DNA from 2 places in the Nocardia sp. NBC_01377 genome. Region 1 is predicted to be linked to the other one. Evidence: riboswitches for the same ligand, from Rfam matches in the RefSeq annotation. Region 1 holds a riboswitch; the other holds the start of a gene.

Region 1 (4,953 bases):
GCCACCGCGACGGTTTTCCTCGCTCTGATCCGAACCGGTCGTTCGGGAATAATCGGCAGGTCGTCCAGCCGCGTCGCGCGGACTCCGGATTCGGCGTCGCGTCGTGAGCGCAGCGACCAGACTGTCTCGGTGACCGCATTTCCCCTGTCGCCTCGGCGACGTGACGAACTGGCCGCACTTCTCGCCGACGAGCACCGGCTGCGCGCCGAGCATCCCGCCGTCGCCGACTATCTCGACACCGCCCCGCTTCTCGCGGGCACCGGCGACGAGAGCGCCGATGGCGCTTTCGATCTCGGGCTACTGCACTATCTGACCGGCGGTGCGGCCGACAATCCGTACTGGGAGATCGTCCGCCCCACGGTCACGCCCGGCCCGGACAGCCGCGGCCGCAGACGCGAAGCCAACGGCGGCGACCCTCGCGGCAGTGCCAGGCTCGCGTTCGCGCAAACCGTCCTCCAATCCGCCTACGCCTACGCGGTTCCCGCGCCGGAGACGCTGGATTGGATCGTCGCCCGCTGCCAGGGCCGTCGCCTCGTCGAACTCGGTGCCGGACGCGGCTACTGGGCCGCCCAGCTGTCGCGTCGCGGTGCGGAGGTCCTCGCCTTCGACGTCGAACCGCCCGGCGCGCGCTCGAACCTGTCGTTCCCGGCGACCTCGGGAATTCCCGAGACCTGGCATCCGGTCGGCGATCTCACCGCGTTCGCCCACATCGACACCACCGACGCCGTCCTGTTGCTGTGCTGGCCGCCGGGATGGGACGACCCGATGTCGTCGGAGGCGTTGAACCACTACCGCGAGGCCGGGGGCGACCGGCTCGTCTACATCGGTGAACCGCGCGGCGGCCGGACCGCGAACGAGTCCTTCTTCGCCACGCTCGACGCCGAGTGGGTGCTCGTCGAACAGGACCCCGATTTCGTCTCCTGGTGGAATCTGGCCGACGCGGCGCAGATCTGGCGCCCGCGCGAATGACGCTCGAATTCGTGGTGGAGTGCTACTCTAGAGCGGGGCTCTAGGACGAAGGAGTTGTGGTGCCTGATCTCGTCGGATACACACGAGAAGGTGCCGTCGCCACCATCGCGATGGATGACGGTAAAGCGAATGTGATGTCGCAGAACATGATTCGCGAATTGACGGCGGCGCTGGCGCAGGCCGAGACGGACCGGGCCGTGGTCGTGCTGACCGGGCGGCCTCGGCTGTTCTCCGCCGGATACGACCTCGCGATGTTCGGTCGCGATCCGGAGGAAGTCGTTCGGACCCTGCGGGCGGGCGGCGAACTCGTCCACCGACTACTGAGTTTTCCGTATCCGGTCATCGCGGCCTGCGCCGGACACGCGATCGCGCAGGGTGCGTTCGTGCTGCTCGCGACCGATGTGCGCTTCGGCGTCGCCGGTGATTTCAAGATCGGACTGAACGAAGTCGCGATCGGACTCACCATCCCGCACTACGGCGTCGAGACGGCCCGGCATCGGCTCACCGCACCCGGATTCGATCGCGCGGCGGGCACCGGGGCGTTGTTCGCGCCGGGGGAAGCGCGCGACCTGGGTTTCCTCGACGTCGTCGCCGAGGACGAGGACGCGTTGCGCAGCGGCGTGTACGCCGAGGCCGAACGGCTCGCGGGCTTGGACATGGTCGCGCATCTCGGCACGAAGACACGGGTGCGGGCCGCGGTGCTCGAGGCCGTGCGATCCGGTATCGATACCGAGTTCGGGGTCTAGGTGGCGGGGGACACCCGCGACCGGATCCTGGCCGAGGCGAGGACGCATCTGCTCGCGAAGGGGTATCCGGCGTTCACCGTCGCCGCGGTGCGCGATCGGCTCGGATTGTCCAGCGGCAGTATGTTCCACGCCTTCGGCTCCAAGGCCGGGCTCGCGGCGGCGGTCTACGTCGAAGCGATGCTGGACTACCAGCGCGCCGTGCTCGACCGCCTCGGTTCCGGCGACGGCGAGCGCGACGTACTCGCGTTCATCGCCGCGCATCTGGGCTGGGTCGAAGATCGCCGAGAGCTCGCGCGCTTCCTGTTCGCCACCCTGCCCGACGAGGTCGGAGCCATAGCGAAACCCGCACTGGCGCAGCACAATCAGGAATTCTTCGACGCGCTTCGACGCTGCTACGCGGAGCTGCCCGGCGCCGGAGCCGACGACGGTTCCGGTTTCTCGCTGGCACACGCGCTCTGCGTCGGACCGGCCCAGGAGTACTGCCGCCAGTGGGTCCGCGGCGGCGTCGACACACCGCCGCGAACCCACACGCGAACCTTCCAGCGGGCGGCGCTGGCCGCCCTCGCGACCCTATCCGCGCGCTGACACCGAGGCGCGGCGGTCGATGAACCTGCCCACCAGCCACGCCACCGCGACGGCGGCGAGGAACGACAGCAGCGACGCGCTCATCCACGGCTGCTTGGTGAAATGCAGCCATTCCTGTACCCGCACCCAGGCATCGGTCCACACGCCCGCGTCGCCGGGATTGATCAGCTGGTACACCGAGAGGCCGACCAGCCAGGCCACGATCATGCCCCAGCGTGACGGCGCGTCGGCGGCGGTGTTCCACTCGCCGTGCGTGCGCAGGAAGAAATCGGCGACGAGAACGCCGAGCAGCGGCACGAATACCGAGCCGATCAGGCCGAGGAAGCCGAAGTAGTCGTCCATGTCCAGCCACAGCGCCAGTACCGTGATCAGCGCGCCGAGCCCGATCGAGAGCGCCCTGCGGTCGACGCGCGGCGCGAGGTTCTGGATCGAGATCGCGGTGGAGTACACGTTGGCGAAGGACTGGTCGGCTTCGCGCAGCACCAGGATGAAGAAGAACGCCGCGCCGAGGGTGACGCTGAGGAACGGCCCGTAGGTGCCGTCGCCGGTGGACAGCGCGAGCGCGAACAGACCGAGGATGTAAGCGAGGATCTGGGTGAGTCCGTACGCGCCGCTCGCCGCCCCGAACGCCGCTTTCGTGCTGCGCGAGTGACGGGTGTAGTCGGCCGCGACCGGCATCCAGGAGATCGATACGGCCAGTGCGGCATCGGTGGCGATCCAGAACAGCGACCAGTCGGCGCCGAACGGGCCGTTGCCCTCGGGGCCGGGATCGGCGGTCAGATCGGGCAGGCCCGCACGGAAGAACTGGATGTAGAACCAGAGCAGCGCGACGCCGACGCCCACCGTCACGAACCGGCGCAGCAGTCGTACCGACCCCAGCGGCCAGATCGTGAGCACGGTGGTGATGACCCCGGCGACGACGACGTAGAGCCAGCGCGGACCGCCGCCGAACATCTCTTCGGCGGCATTGCCGATGACGATCAACTCGAAGGTGCCCCACCCGATGAGCTGGGCGATATTGAGCACCGTCGGCACATAACTGAGTTTCGCGCCGAACAGACCCCGCAACAGCATCATCGCCGGTTTGCCGGTTTTCGCGCCGGGGACGGCGGCGAGCCCGAGCATCAGTCCGCCGACCACGGTGCCGATGATCATCGCGACGATGCCCGCCGCGATCGAGATCTGCGCCGCGCCCTCGGTATTCGGCGCGAGGACGGTGTAGGCCCCGGAGAACGCGAAAAGACTGACGCCCAGATTCGCCCAGAACGCGCTCTGATCCCAGAACGACAGCACCCTCGGCGCGGGCTGATCCAACGTGAGCGGGGCCTCCTGGCCCGTCGTGTCGGCGGTCGATGAGGCCATCGGGCAACTCGCTTCCCTACGCCGGCATTACCCGGACAGGTTCATGCGGTCGGCGGCGCTTCGGGTCCGCCCTCTCAGCCCGGCCATTTCCGAGCTCCCGCGGGTGTATATCCGGGCAAATGGTACACGCGTACTGGCACACGCACCGGGGCGAGTTCGCGATCGGCGGATGTGGGCGCGCTGGCGCACCGACCCCGGGTAGCGCGGTCAGGGTTGCGGTGCGCGGTGGGTCCGCAGGGCGTGGTCGAAGCGATCGAGCAGAAAAGCCGTGGCCCGCTTGGCGATCGGGGTCCAGACGGCGGCGTCGAACCCGTGGAACGCGCCGGGAAACAGCTGGAACTCGACCGGCACGCCCGCTGCGCGCAAGGCATCGACGTAGGCGATGGTCTCGTCGCGGAAAGGTTCGATGCCGCCGACGAAGCTGATCGTCGGCGGCAATCCGGCGAAGTCGGCGGCGCGTGCGGGTGCGGCGTAGGCGGGCACGTTCCCGCCGTAGAGATCGCCCAGGTAGAGACGCCAGGCCGATTCGTTGGTGACCGCGTCCCAGACCGGGGCGTTGTTGTCGACGGCGGAGTCGGTGCCGCCACGGTCATCGATCATCGGGTATATCGGCATCTGGAAGGCGATGGCGACCTCGCCGTGGTCGCGGGCATACAGCGACACCGCCGCGGTGAGACCGCCGCCCGCCGAGGCCCCGCCGACCGCCAGTCGGTCGGTGCGGACCCCGAGTTCGTCGGCGTGATCGCGCGACCACAGCAACGCGTCGTAGCAGTCCTCGAACGCCGCCGGATACGGTGCCAGGCGGCTGAGTCGGTAGTCGGGGGAGACGATCACGCAATTGCCGGTGCGCACGAGTCTGCGCATGGCGGCGATTTCCCACTCCGGCGCGCCCATGGCGTAGCCGCCGCCGTGGATCCACAGGATCCCCGCCGCCTCCGGTGCCGGGTCGGGGCCGGTGACGATCAGAACGCGCAGGGGCGAGCCGTCGCGCCGACGGATCCATCGTTCGCGGCGACGGATACCGCCGATCGGCACGGCGCGCGCTATCCGGTCCATGATCGGTGTCGGCTTCCGCAGTTCGTCGACGGTGCGCGCGCGTCCGGCCGCCCTGCCCAGCACCGCGGCCGCCCTTCGCAGGCCGGGATCGATCATCGTCTCGGTGACATGCATGGTGTTTCGCTCTTTCACACGGTCGCCGCGCTCCGCGACAACAGGACGGCACGGGGGCTTGGAGTGTCGTGATCCCATCCGGTCGCGGAGATATAGCATTTCCGCATCAGCGGTGCCGGGG
Region 2 (4,953 bases), 2.7 Mb from region 1:
CGCCTCCCGGATCGGGCTCGACGATGTCGAATACGCCTTTCCCGGTCAGCCCGGTTTCGACAAGGACGCGGGCGAATCCCTGATCAGCACGCCCGTCGTCGAATCCCGCGCACTCGGCGCAACCTGCGGTGGCGTGCGCGTGTGGAGCCTGTACGTACCGAACGGCCGGGCACTGGAAGACCCGCATTACACCTACAAACTGGAATGGCTCGCCGCGTTGCGCGCGAGCGGACAGGCGTGGCTGACCGAGGACCCGAAGGCCAGGATCGCACTCGTCGGCGACTGGAATATCGCGCCGACCGACGACGATGTGTGGTCGACCGATTTCTTCCAGGGCAAGACCCACACCTCCCCGCCCGAACGCGAGGCCTTCGAGGCCGTCGTCGACACCGGTTTCGCCGATGTCATGCGGCCCTTCGCACCCGGCCCCGGCGTCTACACCTACTGGGACTACACCCAGCTGCGTTTCCCCCGTAAGGAAGGTATGCGCATCGATTTCGTCCTTGCCTCACCCGAACTGGCGGGCAGGGCCGAGGACGCGCTGGTCGACCGGGACGAGCGCAAGGGCAAGGGCGCGAGCGACCACGCCCCGGTCATCGCCGAATTCCGCGACTGACCGGGAGCGCGTGGCACCCGCCCCGGCTCACACCGTGACGTAGGCGAATTCGTCGGCGGCCAGCGCGGCCCAGGTCGGTTGCGCGTCGACGCCGCGGTTGGCGAGTTCCTCCACGAGATCGCCTCGGTCCGGATCGTTGTCGTAGGGGCTGCGCGGGAACCAGTCCGGCCAGTGGTCGTAGGCGCGTTCCACCCGGACCTCGGCGCCGTCGATGGCGAAGCGGATGAACAGCCATCGGCCGTGCTCACCGGTCTCGGTATCGCGCAGCCGCCGCAACCCGGTCGGAATCTTGCGCGCGTTGCGCGGCACGCCGACCCCGATGCCGCGACCGACCCGGAACGCGAAGTCGATATGCCCGTACTCCTCGTACAGCACCCGGATACGGGCGACCATATCGATGAGTTCCGGACTCTCTGGCGGAACGGGGCGCGGCTTCTCGGGCGCCTCGACCATCGCGGCGACGAGTTGCCTGCGATGGTCGACCGGACTGAGCCTGCGACGCCACCGCGGTCCGGTTCCCGCGACGGGAAGTTCCTCCGCCACCGGAGCCGACCCGGCGACGACACCGCCGCGCGCGAGGAAATCGTATACCGGATCGCATAATTCGGGTTCGAGCACCGAAACAAGTTCCGGCGTCACCGATCTCGTCTCCGCCGCCGCGAACAGCGCGGCAATCTCGGCACGGGTCACGCCGTGCAGCGATTCCGCGAAAAGTCCTATCAGTTGCTGTAATTCGAGCAGCGGATAGAGCGCCACCGCCGTCTCGTACTCCACGCGCAACAATTCCAGCTGTGCGGAGTGCCGCCACGCCGTGCCGTCCCACCAGCGCACGAAATCGATCACCTCGTCGAGCATCAGCGGCGTGAGATCGGCGATCGGCACCCACGGCGGCGCGCCCGCGAGCAGATCCTGCGGTTCGGCGGGCGCGACGTAGTGGTCGTCACGTCCCTGCCCGAACAGCACGGCGGTCCCGTCCACGTATCGCACCAGCGTGAACCAGTTCTCCGCCAGCCCCATGTCGAAGGTGACCCGACCGCCGACCAACTCACCTAGCTGCCCCGAACCCTCCGGATCCTGCACCACTTGGACCACAAGGGTGCGACCCCACAGAACATCCAGCGTCGGCAACTCGGATTGCATGCCCCACAACCTAATCCCCGCGACGCCGGTCGTCAGTGCCCGCGACCGTATCGCGACCATCACCTCCGGTATGCGGATCACCGGGAGCGGCGTCGGGCGGGCGGGTATGGTTGGCCGGGGAAAATCGCATATCGCCAACGGGGGCTCGCACCAGCGGGCTGAGAGGACGGCTAGCTCCACGGAGCGTCAGGGCCGTCGACCGTATGAACCTGACCGGGTAATGCCGGCGTAGGGAGAAACATGACGAGCACACCTGTCGACACCGTGACCACCGGTCCTGTCGAAGGCAGCGTCAAACACTATCGCCAGGTCGATGACCTGCGCATTCCGGTTCGCCGGATCAACCTCACCAATGGTGAGACCTTCGACGTCTACGACACCTCCGGCCCGTACACCGACACCGCGGCCACCATCGATCTGGAAGCAGGTCTACCCGCGCTGCGCGACGGCTGGGAGAAACCGCGGGTCGACGGTCCGCCGACCCAGCTGGCCTGGGCTCGCCGAGGAATCGTCACCCCCGAGATGCTTTTCATCGCCGAGCGCGAGGGCGTGACGCCGGAGCTGGTGCGCGAGGAGGTCGCCGCCGGACGGGCGGTCATCCCGGCCAATCACAAGCACCCCGAACTCGAGCCGACGATCATCGGCAAGAAATTCCTGGTCAAGATCAACGCCAATATCGGCAATTCCGCCGTCTCCTCCTCGATCGCCGAGGAGGTCGAGAAGATGGTGTGGGCCACGCGCTGGGGCGCCGACACCATCATGGATCTGTCCACGGGCAAGAACATCCACGAGACCCGGGAGTGGATTCTGCGCAATTCCCCGGTCCCGGTCGGCACCGTGCCGATCTACCAGGCGCTGGAGAAGGTGAACGGCGATCCGACCGCGCTCACTTGGGAGATCTACCGCGATACCGTCATCGAACAGTGCGAGCAGGGCGTGGACTACATGACCGTGCACGCCGGTGTGCTGTTGCGCTACGTCCCGCTCACGGCCAAACGGGTCACCGGCATCGTCTCGCGCGGCGGGTCGATCATGGCCGCGTGGTGCCTGGCCCATCACCGGGAATCGTTCCTTTACACCAACTTCGCCGAACTGTGCGAAATCCTGGCGAAATACGACGTCACCTTCTCCCTCGGTGACGGGCTGCGTCCCGGCTCGATCGCCGACGCCAACGACGAGGCCCAGTTCGCCGAACTGCGCACCCTCGGCGAACTTACCAAGATCGCGAAATCCTTCGGTGTCCAGGTGATGATCGAAGGTCCCGGCCACGTGCCGATGCACAAAATCGTGGAGAACGTGCGGCTGGAGGAGGAACTGTGCGAGGAGGCCCCGTTCTACACCCTCGGGCCGCTCGCCACCGATATCGCGCCCGCCTACGACCACATCACCTCGGCCATCGGCGCCGCGATCATCGCCCAGGCGGGCACCGCCATGCTCTGCTACGTGACCCCGAAGGAACATCTCGGTCTGCCCAACCGCGACGATGTGAAGGTCGGCGTGATCACCTACAAGATCGCCGCTCACGCCGCCGATCTCGCCAAGGGTCACCCGCACGCCCAGGACCGGGACAACGAATTGTCCAAGGCGCGTTTCGAATTCCGCTGGCGTGACCAGTTCGCGTTATCGCTGGACCCGGACACCGCACGCGAGTACCACGACGAGACGATGCCCGCCGAACCGGCCAAGACCGCGCATTTCTGTTCCATGTGCGGGCCCAAGTTCTGCTCGATGCGCATCTCGGCCGATGTCAGGGAGTACGCCGCACGCGAGGGTCTGACCGATGTGCAGGCCATCGAGGCGGGAATGGCCGAAAAATCGGCGGAATTCGCCGATGCGGGCAAGAAGGTGTATCTGCCCGTGGTCTCCTGATACCACGGCTGTCCACGGTTTCGTATTTCCGGGTGTCGCTCGTTACCCGGAAATACGGATGCCGGGTACTCCGTCTCGCCCCCGGCAGCGGGATTACCCGGCGGCGACCGTCGCGGACATCGCATCGCCGCCCTGCGCAGGGGGCAGGACAGCGGGGAGTTGCGGTGTCCGCGACGGATCTGCCGATGCGGTGACCTCACGCGCCGGACGTCCCGCGCACATCAGCGGATGTTCTGTTCGATCGAACGCCGCGCCGCGCGCGTGGTGCGCTCGACGTCGCCGGTGATCAGCCGATCCTGAATCACCCCGCGCAACCCGGAAATCAACAGGGTCGCAACAGCTTCCGGATCATCGATGGTCCCGATGCGCCGCAGAGCCGCCGACAGCGACGTGACGAAGGCGCCGATCGCCTCCACGGCGTAGTGCGCGTACGGGCTGTCCGGCGCGCACGCCGCGCCCAGCACTTGGAGCAGTACTCGCACGCTGGTCGACCCGTCGCCGGATGTGCTCGAATCGAAGAAGGCGGTCAGCCTGGCGCGCAGTGCCGTCGCGTCGTCGACGTCGGCGAATAGCGCGCCGATATCGGGACGCTGGGTGGCCAGAGCCTGGACCAGCAGTTCTTCCTTGGTGTCGAAGTAGTAGATCAGCATGCGCGAACTGGTCCCGAGCGCGGCCGCCAGCGGGCGCAGCGACAGTTCGGCGAGTCCGTTGGCTGCGATGTATTCGACGACGCCGTGCAGCAGTTCGGCGCGTTTGGCGTGGTCGAGTGGGCGGGCCATGGGTTGACTGTAGCGAGTGCTACAGGTATTCATATCAGCGTGACTGTAACGATCGCTTCAGAAACTCGCCCTTCGGTGGTCGTCACCGGATACGCCGCGACCACCTCGCTGGCCGAGGACGCCGATACGACCTGGTCGGAACTGCTGCGGGGCCGCACCGGCATCCGACGGCTCGACGACGACTTCGTCACCGAATACGACCTGCCGGTGCGGATCGGCGCGAAGCTGCGGTCACGTCCGGGCGACCGGTTGACCAGAATCGAGCAGCGGCGGCTGTCCTATGTGGAGCAGTTGGCGCTGGTCCTCGGCCGCGAGGTCTGGCAGCGGGCCGACACCCCCGAGGTCGCGGGCGAGCGCCTCGCGGTGGCGATCGGCACCGGACTCGGCGGAGCCGACGCGTTGATCGACGCGGTGGACGCGATGCGCCGAGGCGGGTACCGCAAGGTGTCGCCGATGTCGGTGCCGATGGTGATGCCCAACGGCCCTGCCGCCACGGTGGGACTCGAAATCGGCGCGAAGGCAGGGGTTTTCGCACCGGTCTCGGCATGT

The links. A riboswitch is a leader RNA that binds a small molecule or an ion and turns the genes downstream of it on or off. The one in region 1 is predicted to bind thiamine pyrophosphate.
Region 2: another riboswitch for thiamine pyrophosphate. It lies ahead of thiC (phosphomethylpyrimidine synthase ThiC); the one in region 1 lies ahead of OG225_RS19610 (purine-cytosine permease family protein).

The regions. Positions count from the first base shown of each region.
Region 1 covers NZ_CP109566.1:4,240,927-4,245,879, reverse strand. The annotation lists gene OG225_RS19625 (hypothetical protein) at 130-969, shown strand; gene OG225_RS19620 (crotonase/enoyl-CoA hydratase family protein) at 1,029-1,715, shown strand; gene OG225_RS19615 (TetR/AcrR family transcriptional regulator) at 1,716-2,300, shown strand; gene OG225_RS19610 (purine-cytosine permease family protein) at 2,286-3,662, opposite strand; TPP riboswitch at 3,660-3,773, opposite strand; gene OG225_RS19605 (alpha/beta hydrolase) at 3,870-4,832, opposite strand.
Region 2 covers NZ_CP109566.1:6,907,181-6,912,133, forward strand. The annotation lists gene OG225_RS31870 (exodeoxyribonuclease III) at 1-616, shown strand, start outside; gene OG225_RS31875 (hypothetical protein) at 644-1,756, opposite strand; TPP riboswitch at 1,884-2,009, shown strand; gene thiC (phosphomethylpyrimidine synthase ThiC) at 1,997-3,625, shown strand; gene OG225_RS31885 (TetR family transcriptional regulator) at 3,847-4,404, opposite strand; gene OG225_RS31890 (KasA/KasB family beta-ketoacyl-ACP synthase) at 4,444-4,953, shown strand, end outside.